Linked DNA regions of Flavivirga eckloniae. The protein of the gene in region 1 interacts with the protein of each later gene in a pairwise test. Links are inferred from orthologs where the notes say so. Each region holds a gene or a part of one and is shown in the gene's direction. Other genes may lie near its edges. The genes, in order: C1H87_RS19990 and C1H87_RS14350.

Region 1 (7,681 bases):
ACATTCAAGGAAAGCTGATATTAAACACCAACGATACTTTACAAAATAATGCCATACACATAAATGTTGCTTCTTTAGAAAGTGGTATGTATTTTTTAAAGATTGGTGATGGGAAAAATGAAGTTACCCAAAAATTAGTTATAAAATAGGTAAACATAAAAACACCCTTAAAAACTGGGCTATTTTCATTCAGAGTGGCTTATGCTGAGCCTTTCGGCTACGTTCCAAGATAAACTAGAACCTGCCTGCGGCGGCTACGGAGTATTCACAAATATGGCTGCATATTAAATAATAGTTTTACACAGATAGACACTAATTTCACGAATTATCACAAATGGTTCTAAATATAGATTGTTTACAAATAAGTAATTAGAGTTTGCTTATTTGTAAATAAATATACAGAAATACAATAGAATTAAATCGGGTTTGGATTTGTTAAACAGACTGAAAGTCTGATTCGTGATTATGAATAGTATGGAGATCCATCCATCATATTGAGGTTTTATTCGTGTAAATTTGTGTCATTCGTGGCTTGATTAAAAAGATGTGGGTACACCGTAGCTGCAGCAGGCAGGGCTTCTGAATGACACATAAAAATAAGACCTTCTTTTATTGTAATGTACTATCTTCGCGCCCGACTTAATTCAAAATAATATAAAATGAAAAATTTATTTCTAGTAGCAAGCTTAGTTTTGTTAGTTTCCTGTAAAAAGAATACTAAGGAAACCGTTAACTATTCCGAAGAACAATTAGATGTAACAACTAGTGTTTATCCGGAAAATATATCAAAAGTATTTAATGCCCATGGCGGTATAGATGCGTGGAATAAGATGCAATCTCTGGTGTTTACAATGCCTAAATCGAGTGGAGACGAAATTACCACAACCGACTTAAAGGATAGAAGATCCCTTATTGAAATGCCAAAGCACACTCTTGGTTTTAACGGAAAAGATGTTTGGTTACATTCTAAAGACACTACAACTTATAAAGGTTATAATGCCAGGTTTTACTATAATTTAATGTTCTACTTTTATGCGATGCCTTTTATTTTGGCAGATGATGGGATTATTTATAACGAAGCCAAGCCATTAGAGTTTGAAGGTAAAACATACCCAGGTATTAAAATTGCGTATGAAAGTGGTGTAGGGGAGTCTCCAGACGATGAATATGTGTTGTACTACGATCCCGAAACTTATAAAATGACCTGGTTGAGTTATACCGTTACATTCTTTTCAAAAGAAAAGAGTAAAACATTTAAATTTATAAAGTATAGTAATTGGCAAACTGTTGAGGGGCTGTTATTACCGGAAACGTTAACTTGGTATAAATACGAAAACAACTTGCCAACTACACCTCACGACGAGGGCGTAAAGTTTACAAACATTAAGCTTTCAACCGAAAAACCAAGCGACGATCTTTTTAAAGTTCCAGAAAATGCAACGCTTATAGAGTAACCTTATAAGCTTTTGGTTTCAAAATAATTAACCAATAAAGCTACGACATAGCTATAACTCTCCAAGCCTTTATTTTGATTGTTGGCTTTTAAAAAGTTACTATAAAACAATTTAAATAAAGGCTCGGCGGGGTTTTCATGAGCTTCCCAAAACTTACGAACCTCTACGTAGTTTTTCAAAATACCCTTGTTAACATCTACTACCATGTCTTCGTATAAACATGGATCTCGTCTAAAGATTTCATTTAAGCAAAAACGCAGCCCAAAAGTATACCCTGTATATCTAAAATAGATATCATCATGATTTATAGCAGCCATGCATCCAATAAAGTTAGCTTCATTTTCGGCAGCATAGCCCAATTGGTGCGCTATTTCATGAGATGCTGTGGTTGGAAACTTATAAATAGGAATTAATCCGTCAACCTGAGCTTCGTTGGTAAACGGATTTAAATAACCACTAAAACCCATATAAGTCAAGGGATAACTGTATAAGGATTTTTTTATGCTCTTCGGGTTGTATTCCAAATGCGGAAAAATCTGTTTTAAATTTTCATAACCCGCAGGAGCCATACTTAGTACTTCACTTTTTCTAAAAGGTAAATCAGCTTTAATCGTATCATTTTTAGTAATTTTTAAATGAAGTGCATTCGATTTTTCAAGTAACTTTTCAGTAACAGCAACCAATTGTTCTGTAGTATAATCATTCGCAATACCCAAACTTTTATGTAATGGCAGACGGTAGTAATTAAAACCCCAAAACAAATGAAAAGCAAAGTACATTACTGCGATAGCAGACAGCACATCAATAAACCATTGTTTGGTGTCCTTTCTTAGTCTTTTTCTATTTTTATAAAACCATCGAATAATATAAATAGCAGAAAGCGTATAGATTAAATCGCCAAACGAAAAAGGCATCCAACCCAGCATATATCTAAACATTTTCGAAATAAAAGGATACATTCCATTGCTGTAAAAACGTTCTGTGAACTCAGGGTAGTAAGATAGCCATGTAATCAATAAATATTGTGGAATTAGCGATAACGCCAGTAAGGTCTTTTTCTTTTTCAACATATACCAAAAATAGTAAAAATTAGTACCCATTGGTAGTTGTTTTTTTATAAAGGTCTGTTCCTGCTTTACACTATATCTTTTTAAAATATCTATAACTACCAAAGCAACTTTAGGGCAAGATGTGGCAATCTGCTAAAAAAATACTAACGGTTTTGCTTTTATTTTAAAAAGGATGCCGTTTCAATCAGGAGTAGCTGCCAATGTCAGAGCAATTTTGCTACCTTTGCACAACTTTATAAATAATACTATGAGTACAGAGATAAGACAACTTCAACCCCAACAACTTTGGAATAAATTTGCAGATATTAATGTTATACCTCGCGGTTCTAAAAAAGAGGCCCGTATTATCGCATTCATGAAAGAATTTGGTAAAAATCTGGGTCTGGAAACCATTGAGGATGAAGTTGGAAATGTTATTATAAAGAAGCCAGCAACACCGGGTATGGAAAATAGAACGACCGTAGTTATGCAGTCGCATTTAGATATGGTGCACCAGAAAAACAGCGATACCGAGTTCGATTTCGATACTCAAGGCATCGATATGTTTATAGATGGTGATTGGGTACGTGCAAAAGGTACAACCCTTGGAGCAGATAATGGCTTAGGTGTTGCTACTATTATGGCTATATTGGAAAGTACTGATATTGAGCACCCAGCTATTGAAGCTTTATTTACTATTGATGAAGAAACTGGGATGACTGGAGCTATGGGCTTAAAAGGTGGTTTGCTCACAGGAGGTATTCTTTTAAATTTAGATACCGAAGAAGACGATGAAATAGGTGTAGGCTGTGCCGGTGGTGTGGACATTACAGCAACTAGAAGTTACAACGAAGAAGAAACTCCAGAATTTAAAATTGGGTATAGTATTGAAGTTAAAGGTTTACAGGGTGGACATTCGGGAATGCAAATTCACGAAGGTTTAGGCAATGCCAATAAAATAATGAACCGTGTGCTGTTTGATGGTTTTGAAAACTACGGACTAAGAATCTCTGAAATAAACGGTGGTGGTTTACGTAATGCGATTCCAAGGGAAAGTAAGACCGTTGTTGCTATTGATGCTGTACATGAAGATGCTTTTTTATTAGAAATGGCTCTGGTTTCCAACACCATTAAAAAGGAACTTAAAACCATGGAGCCAGATTTAGAAATTAGTATTTCTAAAGTAGATACACCAAAGCTTATTATGGACCTGGGTGTGCAAGAAGGGGTGACAAGAGCAATATATGCAGCAATTAATGGTGTGTATCGTATGAGTGCGGATATTCCAGATTTGGTGGAAACCTCCAATAATATAGCACGTGTTATAATAAAAGACGGTGCTATTAAAATAATGTGTTTAACACGTTCGTCGGTAGAGAGTTCTAAAATGGACTTAGCGAATACACTTCGAGCTACTTTCGAGTTAACGGGTTGTGAAGTGGAACTTTCGGGAGATTACCCGGGATGGACACCAAATATGGACTCGGCCATTTTAAAGGTGATGACAAAACTTTACGAAGATTTAAATGGCGAAAAACCTCATGTGGCGGCTTGTCATGCTGGTTTGGAATGTGGTATTCTTGGCACTAATTATCCAGAAATGGATATGATAAGTTTTGGTCCTAATATTAAAGGAGCACACTCACCAGACGAGCGCGCTCAAATTTCATCAGCTCAAAAATATTGGAAATTTGTATTGGAGATATTGAAGGAGATTCCTGTTAAATAAGGTTGGTTGAAACGGAATATTTTGTTTAACGGTCTCGTGTATGAGTAGTAGCGGTGTTCTACTCAAAAACCTTTCGGTTTTGCACTGACCTTTGGTTTATATTTATACTTTCAATTTAAAACCTCCTAAAAGGAATTTATATGGAATTGCTCTCATAAGCCTTCCTCTTACTTTTATTTTATTTCCATATAAATCTAAATATCCTTTTGCTGCAAACATAGCATGGCTTTTAGTCCAAAGAATCATACCAATATCTTCTTTAGCTCTTTTTCTGAATTTCCCGCCAAAAGAAGGTGTAACATGATTTTCTAACCCTAAAAGTTCATAGACACTAGGTGTATGGGTGCCATCGTTTAGGGTCTCCAAAGCTAGTTCAAAATCTTCTGGATAAATCGTTCTTCCTAATCTAGAATTATAATCTCCTTCTTTCGCAATCATTTTACACATTGAAGCATAACATATATGTGCAAACTCTCTATACTTATTATAAAGTTCTATTGAAGCACCATCTTCTTCATAGTCTCCAAGAATAAAACTCGCATCTTTTTTTACAAGTGCCAGTTCATTATTAGTGAACGAAATTTGGGCGCTATTTTTTAAGGTTACTTCATAAATACCGTCATTAGAGGTATAACTAATAGCTTCTTCACCATAAGTGTACATTGCTGCTTTAATAATGGCAATTGAAGCACAGTTACCTTCACGTTCTCCTTCAAAGTCTTTACCCTGATAAAAAGCTGTAAAAATAAATTGATTCTTTTTCATGTTATTTATTGCTTTAATTGTGTTATAATTTTTGTCGTTTAAATTACTGGCAATGCAAAGATAAGGTTCCGTTTCAATGAACTTTATCTTTTGTTAAACTAATATATACGAAATTTTTTACAAAATCAAATAGGAGAATTATATTTAGAATACAGGATTATACCCAGAACTTTCGAGTGAGCATAAACCATATGAATATACTCAAAAATATTGGAAGTTTGTATTGGCGATTTTTGAAGGAGGTTCCTGTTAAGTAAAATTAGTTGAAACGGAATGTTTCGTTTAACGTGTTTGTATAAGATTAGTTGCGTGTTTAAGCACCTAATTTAGAAATACAAACCGAATAGAAAACCTGTAAGTATTTTCTTTTGTAAGTAATCTAGACTAACAATAAATTGTATACGGTGTTACCCAACGTTTTTTTTATTATTCATACAGTTCGTTAATATTAATATTCTTTTCGTCTTTCAGATAATTTCTTACAAGATTATTATAGCATTCTAGATTGTCATAAACCTGACAACCAAGTTCGAAGTTTTCTATTCCGTATTTCTTAACATTTTTCGATAAATTTCCTGAACCAACAAGTCCACCAGAAAAATACTTAATCTCCTTATTTTTTAAATCAGCTTTAAATCGGTTTGTTATTTTTTCGCAATCCAATTCGTGATATTCAGAAAGTCGGTTTTGGATTTGTTCACTTTCGTAGATTTGAGCAATTAAGTATAGATTTAGAACTAAACAAATTCCAAATGCTCCAATCATTATTTTGGTCATTAAATTCCGCCAATTTTTATTGAAATAGTATAGTCCAACGCATAAAATTCCAATTCCAAAAAATACTTTAGCGTATTCCAATTCGCCAGGATTAAAGCTTGTCTCATTATAAGCATTGTACTTGTTATAAATAGACAATCCAAATGCTGAAATTCCTAAAATCAGAAGTATGTATTTTGTTCTAACGTTCAATTTTTTTCAAATGTTGGGTAATGCAAAGATAAAGTTCCTTTTCAATACTGAAACGAGTTCAGCACAAGTGAGCTTTATGAGTTGTTAAACGAAGGTAGACGAAATTTTTCACAAAACTAAGTAGGAGAATTATATTTAGAATACAGATTATACCAATAACTTTCGGGTGAGCATAAATCGTATGAATACGCTCAAGAATATTGGAAGCTTGTATAGGAGATTTTGAAGGAGATTTCTTTTAAGTAAAATTGGTTGAAACGGAATGTTTCATTTAACGGTATCGTGTATGAGTAGCGGTGTTCTACTCAAAAACCTTTCGGTTTTGCACTGACCTTTGGTTTATATTTATACTTTCGTTTTATAACCTAAACCGCTGTTACTTATACACAATTTTAGGTGCAGCCTTATTCATATTTCTTTCTTTTCTCATCGATAAAATCTGCGGAAATGTAATAAATGTTTAATTCACCGTTGTCTGAAGTTTGATGCTTTTTTCTAATTTTCTCTAAGTTCTCGTTTGCTTGAGATGGATATTCACTGTTAATACGGTTACTAGAAAAAATAAAAAACTTCCCGTCTAAAGTCACATATGGGCACATTTCGTGAGCTTCTGAATTTATAGGTTCGCCTAAATTCTCAGGTTTTGTCCAATCTTCTCCAATTTTATAACTTATGTACAAATCTCCCTGTCCAAGACTATTGTTATAACCTCGGAATATAATATAATCCTCCTTAGGTGAAACAAAAGGATCTCCCTCTCCATTTTTACTGTTTAATGTATTCGAAAGTTTTTCCGCTTTATAGTTGCCCTCGGTGTTAACGGCTCTATACATATCACCTGTGTCCCAAATGTTAAAGTAAATATCTCCTTTTTTTGTTATTGAGCTGTAATATGCACCTTGCATTCCTAAATCAAGATATTTTGGCTCGCTCCAAGTAGAGTTTTGTTTCTCAACATACCAAATATTGGTTTTTCCCGATGAGTCTGTTTTATTTAAAGGGCGTTCCGAGGTGAAATATAATTTGTCTCCTTTTGGAGAAAACAAAGGGTCGTATTCTGAAAATTCCCCTGAAAATTTTGTTATTCTAGCTTTTGTCCATTTACCATTATCATCCAGCTTTGTATGACATATAATTCCTTTCTCGGGAGTATTAGTTGTAAAGAAAAATTCTTTCCCGTCAGGTGAAAATGTTCCATTGTATTCATCAAGGGAGCTAGAAATAAGCTCAGGGGACAATAGAATTGGAGTTTTTGTAGGCTTCATATCCATATATATGCCATTCACTTCATCTTCTATTTGGTTTTTACAACTTGAAATTGACATTAAAAGGGATAATGCAATTACGATTTTTATGCTCTTCATAGGTGATTTTCGGTTACACCTAATGCAAAAGATAAAGTTCCGTTTCAATACAGAAACGAGTTCAGCACAAGTGAACATTGTTCTCAGCAGTTTTCATTATTCTATTCTTTTAATTTTTGTCGAATCTTTGGATTTCCAAGAAATCCCTCCATTGTACGATTCCTGTTGTACAACTGTATATTCATCTTTTTTTATATCAATGTACTTTAATCGTTGAAGATAATCAGTTTTACGAGACCCCCCAATTCTAAGAGTGTAAAGCGATTTTCCTTCAGCTATCCATAAATATTTAGAATATCCGCCTGAATTAAATACATATGTTTCTTCCCAAATATTGGAGGCAGGATTAAC
Region 2 (7,769 bases), 1.4 Mb from region 1 along the record:
AGATCAACTGGCTTTACATTGCCACTTCTTACCATTTGTTTTACGTTTTCTGCCCTGTATTTTTCCTGAAATCCATTTGTTTTTAAAAATCCGTTAAGCTTTTTGTCTTCGAGTTTTAAAAAGTCTTCAACCGACATGGTCTTAAAATCCTCTTTAGTTAAGCCCTGCTCTTCTTCATCCTTGGCTTCGGGAGCTCTTCTAAATTGACTATCGTGTAAAGCATAAATAATATTTTCGTTAAAAACGGCTAGTCCAATTCTACCAACACCTTTCCCAGTTGGGAATCCGCTTTTCTTAGTTGACACTTTAGTCCATGTGTTTCCAGCATCAGTACTTTTGTAAATGGCAGAGTTTTTTCCGCTACCATCAAAATTCCATGCTTTACGATCTTTTGTCCAAGATGAAGCAAACATGACATTAAAATTATCCGGATCGCATTGCACATCAATTATACCGCTCATATTATTTACAAACAATGTTTGTTTCCAGGTCTTACCGCCATCTTTTGTTCTGTAGATGCCGCGCTCTTTACTAGGAGAATATAAGTGCCCTGTAACTCCTACGACAACTTCATCTGGATTATTTGGATTGACTAAAATTCTGCCTATGTGGTGTGAATCTTTAAGTCCCATGTTATGCCAGGTCTTACCGTGATCTGTAGATTTTAAAATTCCAATACCAGCATAATTGGATCGCGATGAATTATTCTCTCCAGTGCCTACCCAAATGGTCTTACTTTTCCAATCGACAGCTATGTCACCCACGTTTTGAGTATTGGAGGTGTCCAATATCGGGCTAAATGTTGCTCCGTTATTGTTAGTATACCAAACACCGCCGGACGCATATCCTACATAAAATTCTATTGGATTGTCTGGATTAACAGCTAAATCTGCAACACGACCACTCATAACTGACGGTCCAACATTTTTAAAAGCAACATTTTTTACCAATGATGTTTTTGTTAGTTGCTCTTTTTGGATTAGTGCTTCTTCAATTATTTTTGACGATGTGGCATCCTGCTGTGCAAATATTTGAAAAAAAGAAATGGCTAAAAGGAAGTGAAGTGCTTTATATTTCATGGTTGATTAACTTTAATTTTTCAAATTAATTAAAATCAACCAAATTTCGGCTATTTCAACATCCTATAGTTTTGTTAAAATAATATGTGTTTCAAAGACTACCTTATCAAGGCTAAACACAATAACATTTATTTATCACCTTAGGGACTCCGTCTACCCTAATCATAGACTAAAGCCGAAGTACGCAACCTGACATACAAACATGAAGTATTACTTTTCAATTAATCCAAGACTAATTTTTTGGTAATCATAGCTCTATCGGAGTAAATATTTACAAAATAAATCCCTCCGGAAACTCCTGTTACATTAATCGTTTTAGCTTTTGAAGTATCAGAAATATCATATTCAGAAATATGTCTTCCGCTTATATCGTAAATAACTGCTTTTTCTAAATTTATAAATGAAGCATTCCTTATAAAAAACTGGCGACTTGCCGGGTTTGGATATAGAGTAATAGCTGCTTCTAATTCTTCTTCGTCTACACTTAAACCGCAACTTCCTGCATAAGCTGTCATAACACCTTCTCCACAAACTGCAGACCCAGTACTCCTACTTTGTACATTGCCGGCCGATATAATATTATTTGCACTTAACTCTCTTTGATCTTCGGCATTTGACAAAGCATAATGCATAACATCATTATTCGTATCAATAACATGTGCTAATTGATGACCATGTCCTAGTTCATGTAAAGCAACACTTTCGAAATCGAATTCAGAAATTTCAGGAAGGTCTGTATCGAAATTCCAGTTAGTAGCGTCATCAAATACAATATCTAATTCTGAAACATACCAGTTAAGCGTTGTATTCCCTGCTGCAAAACAACCACTATAACGAGATGTACATCTTCCTAAAACATCAGTTCCTAATTCTGCTCCATTATCAAACCTAACAACATTTACTCCATCACTTGCTATTGCATCAACAGTAGTATTAGCTCCAATAACCCAATTTACTCCTGTTTCACATCTCCAAGTTTCTAATGCTCGTAAAAAAGAAGCCTTTGCACCAGTATTAGCATCAAAATCAGTAAACATTCGCCAAGTATAACCACCATTATTATCATTTACATGTTGCGTTGGATAAGCAACGAAAACACCAGAATTAACAGCATCACTAGGCACATTTGTTTCAGCATAGGTAACTGTTAAATCCGAGCTAGATTCTGCAGACGCTCCAAGATCATCCGTCACCTCTATTTTACCTGTACCTGCTTCAGATGGCACTTCCACAGTAATTTGAGTATCACTCCAAGTTAAAACCTGAGTATCTAAAGCATTGACATAATCAGGAACCCCTTGATCAAAACCTCCAGAATCAGCATTACTAAAACCAACCTTTCCTTTTACAGAACCAAAACCAGATCCGTTAATCGTTAATACAGTTTTTGTTCCTGCAGTCACTGTTGTTGGTGTAAAAGTAACTGAACTTGGAGGTAAGGAAACTTTTTGTTGATCAGAATTAGTTCCTTGCTTTGTTAAGTTCAATTTTGATACTTCTATATAGTCCTTTTTTGTATAATTCTTAATCTCATTATAAAAAGTTTTTGCTATGCCTTGCTTTTTATTAAACGGGTTTATAGCAACATCATGATTTAAGTAATATTTGTAAAAACCTTGTAACGAACCGTATACCTTAAATTGTTTTTTTGAGGATTTAGCACTAAGATTTAACGCTACATTATTGTTATATAGCATGAACATTCCAACATCACTATTTCTTAACTTCAAACTAGGTGTTACTATTTCAGCAGATAACCCAACTGTGCCTCCTGCAGTGACTATTTCAATTGTTGCAACGGGGTTTCCCTTAAATACTTTAAAAACTTCAATTGTATTTACCGTATAGATATTTTTATGACCTGAATCCCAAAATGATTGCTTTGAAATTACCTGACCTTCAACAACTAAATCTGAGTTTTGAATTTGCTTTTCCAATGAAGCTTCTTTCAATAATATCTGCGCATGTATGTGTGTAATAGTTATTAATAAGATTAATACAGTTATTAAAGTATTTTTTTTCATCTGGTTAGATTTTAATGTCTTTAAAATTGATTTGGATATCGAAAACGCAATATAATAGATTCCGGGTAAAATAAATTTAACTCCGGTTTATCTTAATATTAAAAAAACTAGGGGATTATCAAATATAATAAATTATTATTTAAGATTTATTTAGTTTTGCTATAATTATAAAACTTAATATATCCTTAACATGAAATATCACCCTATAAATAATGAGCTCTTCATAAAAAACAGAAAAGACTTTTCCAGTCAAATGAAACCTAAAAGTTTAGCTGTTTTTAATTCGAACGATATCTACCCTGTAAGCGCAGATAGCACCTTGCCTTTTGAGCAACATAGAGATATTTTTTATCTAAGTGGCGTAGATCAAGAAGAAAGTATTCTCGTTTTATTCCCAGATTGTCCAAAAGAGAAACATCGTGAGATTCTGTTTTTAAAAGAAACAAACGAACATATTGCTATTTGGGAAGGCGAAAAACTAACGAAAGAAAAAGCTTTTGAGACGAGTGGCATTAAAACAGTTTACTGGTTGCAGGACATGGAAAAGGTCATGTTTGAAATTATGACACAATGCGACACTGTTTATATTAACACTAACGAACATTACAGAGCCAATGTAGAAACAGAAACCCGAGAAGATCGTTTTACCAAATGGTTAAAAGACAGATACCCTGCGCATGCAGTTGCAAAAAGTAATCCTATTTTACAAAGGTTACGTTCTGTAAAGGATCCTATTGAAATTGACCTCATTCAAAAAGCTTGTGATATTACTGAAAAAGGATTTAGACGTATTTTAAATTTTGTTAAACCCGATGTTTGGGAATATGAAATTGAAGCAGAGTTTATGCACGAATTCTTGAGAAACCGCTCTAAGAAATTTGCTTACACACCTATTGTTGCATCTGGAAATAATGCGAATGTACTGCATTATATAGAAAACAATCAGCAGTGTAAAGCAGGTGAATTAATACTAATGGATGTTGGTGCAGAATATGGTAATTATTCAAGCGACATGACTCGTAGCGTACCCGTTTCGGGAAAATTCACTCCCAGACAGAAAGAGGTTTATAATGCAGTAAACAGAGTGAAAAATGAGGCTACAAAAATGCTTACTCCTGGAACCGATTGGGGTAAATATCATGTAGAGGTTGGCAAGATAATGACTAGTGAACTTTTAGGCTTAGGACTTTTGGACAAAGCCGATGTGCAAAACGAAAACCCAGAATGGCCGGCTTATAAAAAATATCTTATGCATGGAACCAGCCACCATTTAGGCCTAGACACACATGATTATGGCATATTAACAGAACCTATGCAAGCCAACATGGTATTTACCGTAGAGCCTGGAATTTATATTCCGGATGAAGGTTTTGGCATACGATTAGAAGACGATGTGGTTATTCAAGAGCAAGGGGAGCCATTCAATTTAATGAGAAACATTCCTATTGAAGCCGATGAAATTGAGAGCATTATGAACTCTTAAGAGAGCAAGCGGTTTAAAAAGTGTCATTCCGAATGAAAATGAGGAATCTCTTTAAATTTTAACTAAGATTCCCTGTTGGTAAACTGGTTCGCTTACTTTGACTTTAGTTTATCTTGAGCGTATCCGAAAAACCCAGTACAAACCAATAACACACTTTTCGGAACTCTTAAAAAAAGAAGAAAGGGTCGTTTAAAAACGACCCTTTTGGCTGCTAACAATACTAAATATTGTAAATTTACAGAGTGACTAATTCAAATAAATAATCGTTTAGTTTACGCAGCGAATTAATTTTGTTTTCTGTATCAACTAACAGAGAGATATTATTTCTACTTCCACCATAAGAAATCATTCTAATATTTACATCTTGTAATATTTGAAACAACTTGTAAGTGTCTTCATGATCAACAACAGAATGTCCTACCAAACAGATAATACTCTGATTTGTATCAACTTCTATTGTGGCAATTTTTTCTAACTCTTCAATAATCTTATCCAAGTTCCTATCGTCATCAATGGTTAAAGAAACCGCTACCTCCGATGTTGTAATCATATCGATAGATGTTGTATGCGTTTCGAAAATTTCGAATACTTTTTTTAAGAAACCATGCGCCTGCAACATTCTTGCAGATTTAATCTTTATAGCCGTAATATTATCCTTGGCAGCAATGGCCTTAATACCATTTTCTGAGGTTATATTTGAAATTAGTGTTCCATGCGCACCGGGATTCATCGTATTTTTTAAACGTACAGGAATGTTATCTGCTCTAACTGGGGTAACGGTTTGTGGGTGCAATATCTTGGCCCCAAAATAAGCTAACTCTGCAGCTTCGTCAAACGACAGGTTCGATATAGGTTTGGTGTTTTCAACGTATCTAGGATCGTTATTGTGCATTCCATCAATATCGGTCCAAATTTGCACTTCCTCCGCTTTAATAGCAGCCCCAATAAGTGTTGCCGTATAATCGCTACCACCACGTTGTAAATTTGAAATTTTATCGGTATCGTCTAAACAAATAAACCCTTGAGTAATGTATATATCAGAAGGTTCGGCATCGTTTATAGCAACCTCAAACTGTTGCTTTATATATGCCACATCTGGCTCTTTGTCTGCATCAATACGCATAAAACTTAAAGCTGGTAACAACGTAGAACTTAGCCCTTCCTGCTTTAAATAACTGTTAAACATGTACGTAGAAATTAACTCCCCTTGGGCTACAATATTATTTTCTAAATCAATAGAAAACTCTTGATAAGTACAGGCTACTAAAAAATTGAAAATACTGTAAACATAGTCCTTAACATCCTTGTTTAGGTCTTTATTTGTTAAAAGCTTGTCTATCGTTACTGTATAAGCTTCATGTAACTTATTAATTTTATCAATAGCTTCGTTTGGTGCTTTGTTTGCAATATCGCTAGAAATAGCCACTAATTGGTTTGTAGTACCAGACATTGCAGATAGTACAACAACCTTCTTATCGCCATCGTTAATAATATTTTTAACGTTGTTTATATTTTCTACGGAACCTACAGATGTTCCACCAAACTTCAATACTTTCATACTTTCCTAAGCAATTATTTTAATTGTAAAACTAAAACTCATTTGCTCAATACCTATATTTATTTAAAAAAAAGATTATTTTTGCACATATTGTTAAATAATTAACATAATGTATCTAGCAACAATTACCTAATAATAAAGGTATTACCAAAACAGATGTTGCAAACTCGTACTTATCGATCTCGATTTACTGTTATTGAAGAACAAAATAATTTGTTTTTAAAAAATCGAACTCGATGAAAAAGTAGAGGTTCAAAAACTAAAACAATAAATGCAAGCACATGAAAACTGTATCTAACTGTGTTGAGGATATTTTAATAACGCAACCTTATTTAGAGGAGGCATTATCTAGAAACATTATAAACTTTAGCGCTTTGGCCATTGAGTTAACAGAACCTATTAGCAAAATGCTTAAAAAGGAAGTAAAACCTGGTGCCATTATGATGGCTTTAAGAAGATACAATCCACCTACAACCTTAACCAACTCCATAAAAATGAAACGGGTTATTCAGAATTTAGGCGACATTACTGTCCGCTCCAATTTAACGGATTTTACTGTTAAAAATTCTGATACAATAATTGACAATCATGCCAAAATTCTGGAAAGAATAAATCAAGAATCGAAACTATTCTACACGTTTACCAGAGGGATTCACGAAAGTAATATTATAATTTCCAGCAGCCTGAAAGATTTTATTATCGAACAATTAGAAAAAGAAACTTTCTTGGCTATTCAAGATGGTTTATCGGCTATTAGTATAAACCTACCTCAGGACAATTCCAAAATTGCTGGTCTATACTATCATTTTTTTAAGCGTTTAGCTTGGGAGGGCGTCGTACTTTACGAAGTTATTTCAACAACGAATGAGTTTACTATTTTAGTTGAAGATGTGTATGTAGACAAAGCTTTTTCTGCTATTAAAAAAGTAAAAAACTAAAGAGTTACCTTAAAATCAATGTAATTTATTTTGTCTGGTTGAGCTTGTCTAAACCGATATTGATTATCAGCAAGTTGAAAATATTTCGACAAGCAACATGTCATTGTATTTACTTTTGATACAGCCTTTTTAGTTATTTTCACTTCACAAAATTATCTTTGTATAAGATTTAACAAAAATGATTTTAGAGCACAAAGGAATAAACATTTTTTATACCGACAAAGGAAAAGGGAACGCCATTGTCTTGCTTCATGGTTTTTTAGAAAACTCGACAATGTGGGATGCTTTTATTCCAACATTATCAAAAAAAAATAGGGTGATCTGCATCGACCTTCTTGGTCATGGAAAAACCGATTGTTTAGGTTATATCCATACTATGGAACTCATGGCAGAAATGGTTGAAGCCGTTTTAAAACATTTAAAAATTCGACGATCTACATTTATCGGACACTCAATGGGTGGTTATGTATCCCTAGCTTTCGCTGAAAAGAATCCGGATGCATTAAAAGGTTTATGCCTTATGAATTCTACTGCAAGTGCAGATTCTCCCGAAAAGAAAAAAAATAGAGACCGAGCTATTGTAGCTGTTAAACAAAACCATAAAGCGTTTATTAGAATGGGTATTTCTAACTTATTCAGGCCAAAGAACAGAACCATTTTTTCGGAAAAGATTAAGCTGTTAAAAAA

The links.
Region 2: the proteins of C1H87_RS19990 (region 1) and C1H87_RS14350 interact in binary tests that used the Escherichia coli proteins (3 or more experiments, as listed by UniProt). The link is inferred for Flavivirga eckloniae from one-to-one orthologs.

Annotation. Positions count from the first base shown.
Region 1 is NZ_CP025791.1:4,871,333-4,879,013, forward strand. The notes cover bases 2,195-5,001. They hold C1H87_RS19990 (aminoacyl-histidine dipeptidase), read left to right. Parts: upstream 2,195-2,771; coding sequence 2,772-4,232; downstream 4,233-5,001. Other genes in these bases: C1H87_RS19985 (DUF3810 domain-containing protein), read right to left, coding at 2,195-2,554; C1H87_RS19995 (hypothetical protein), read right to left, coding at 4,335-4,997. Outside these bases: C1H87_RS19975 (T9SS type A sorting domain-containing protein), read left to right, coding at 1-149; C1H87_RS19980 (DUF6503 family protein), read left to right, coding at 660-1,454; more of C1H87_RS19985, read right to left, coding at 1,457-2,194; C1H87_RS20000 (hypothetical protein), read right to left, coding at 5,424-5,966; C1H87_RS20005 (PD40 domain-containing protein), read right to left, coding at 6,371-7,330; C1H87_RS20010 (hypothetical protein), read right to left, coding at 7,427-7,681. UniProt on the Escherichia coli protein: Dipeptidase with broad substrate specificity. Requires dipeptide substrates with an unblocked N-terminus and the amino group in the alpha or beta position.
Region 2 is NZ_CP025791.1:3,470,053-3,477,821, reverse strand. Bases 2,545-5,439 are described here. They hold C1H87_RS14350 (aminopeptidase P family protein), read left to right. Parts: upstream 2,545-3,293; coding sequence 3,294-4,586; downstream 4,587-5,439. Other genes in these bases: C1H87_RS14345 (aspartate kinase), read right to left, coding at 4,822-5,439; C1H87_RS14355 (T9SS type A sorting domain-containing protein), read right to left, coding at 2,545-3,103. In the rest of the region: C1H87_RS14360 (WD40/YVTN/BNR-like repeat-containing protein), read right to left, coding at 1-1,079; more of C1H87_RS14355, read right to left, coding at 1,301-2,544; more of C1H87_RS14345, read right to left, coding at 5,440-6,144; C1H87_RS14340 (hypothetical protein), read left to right, coding at 6,426-7,082; C1H87_RS14335 (alpha/beta fold hydrolase), read left to right, coding at 7,261-7,769.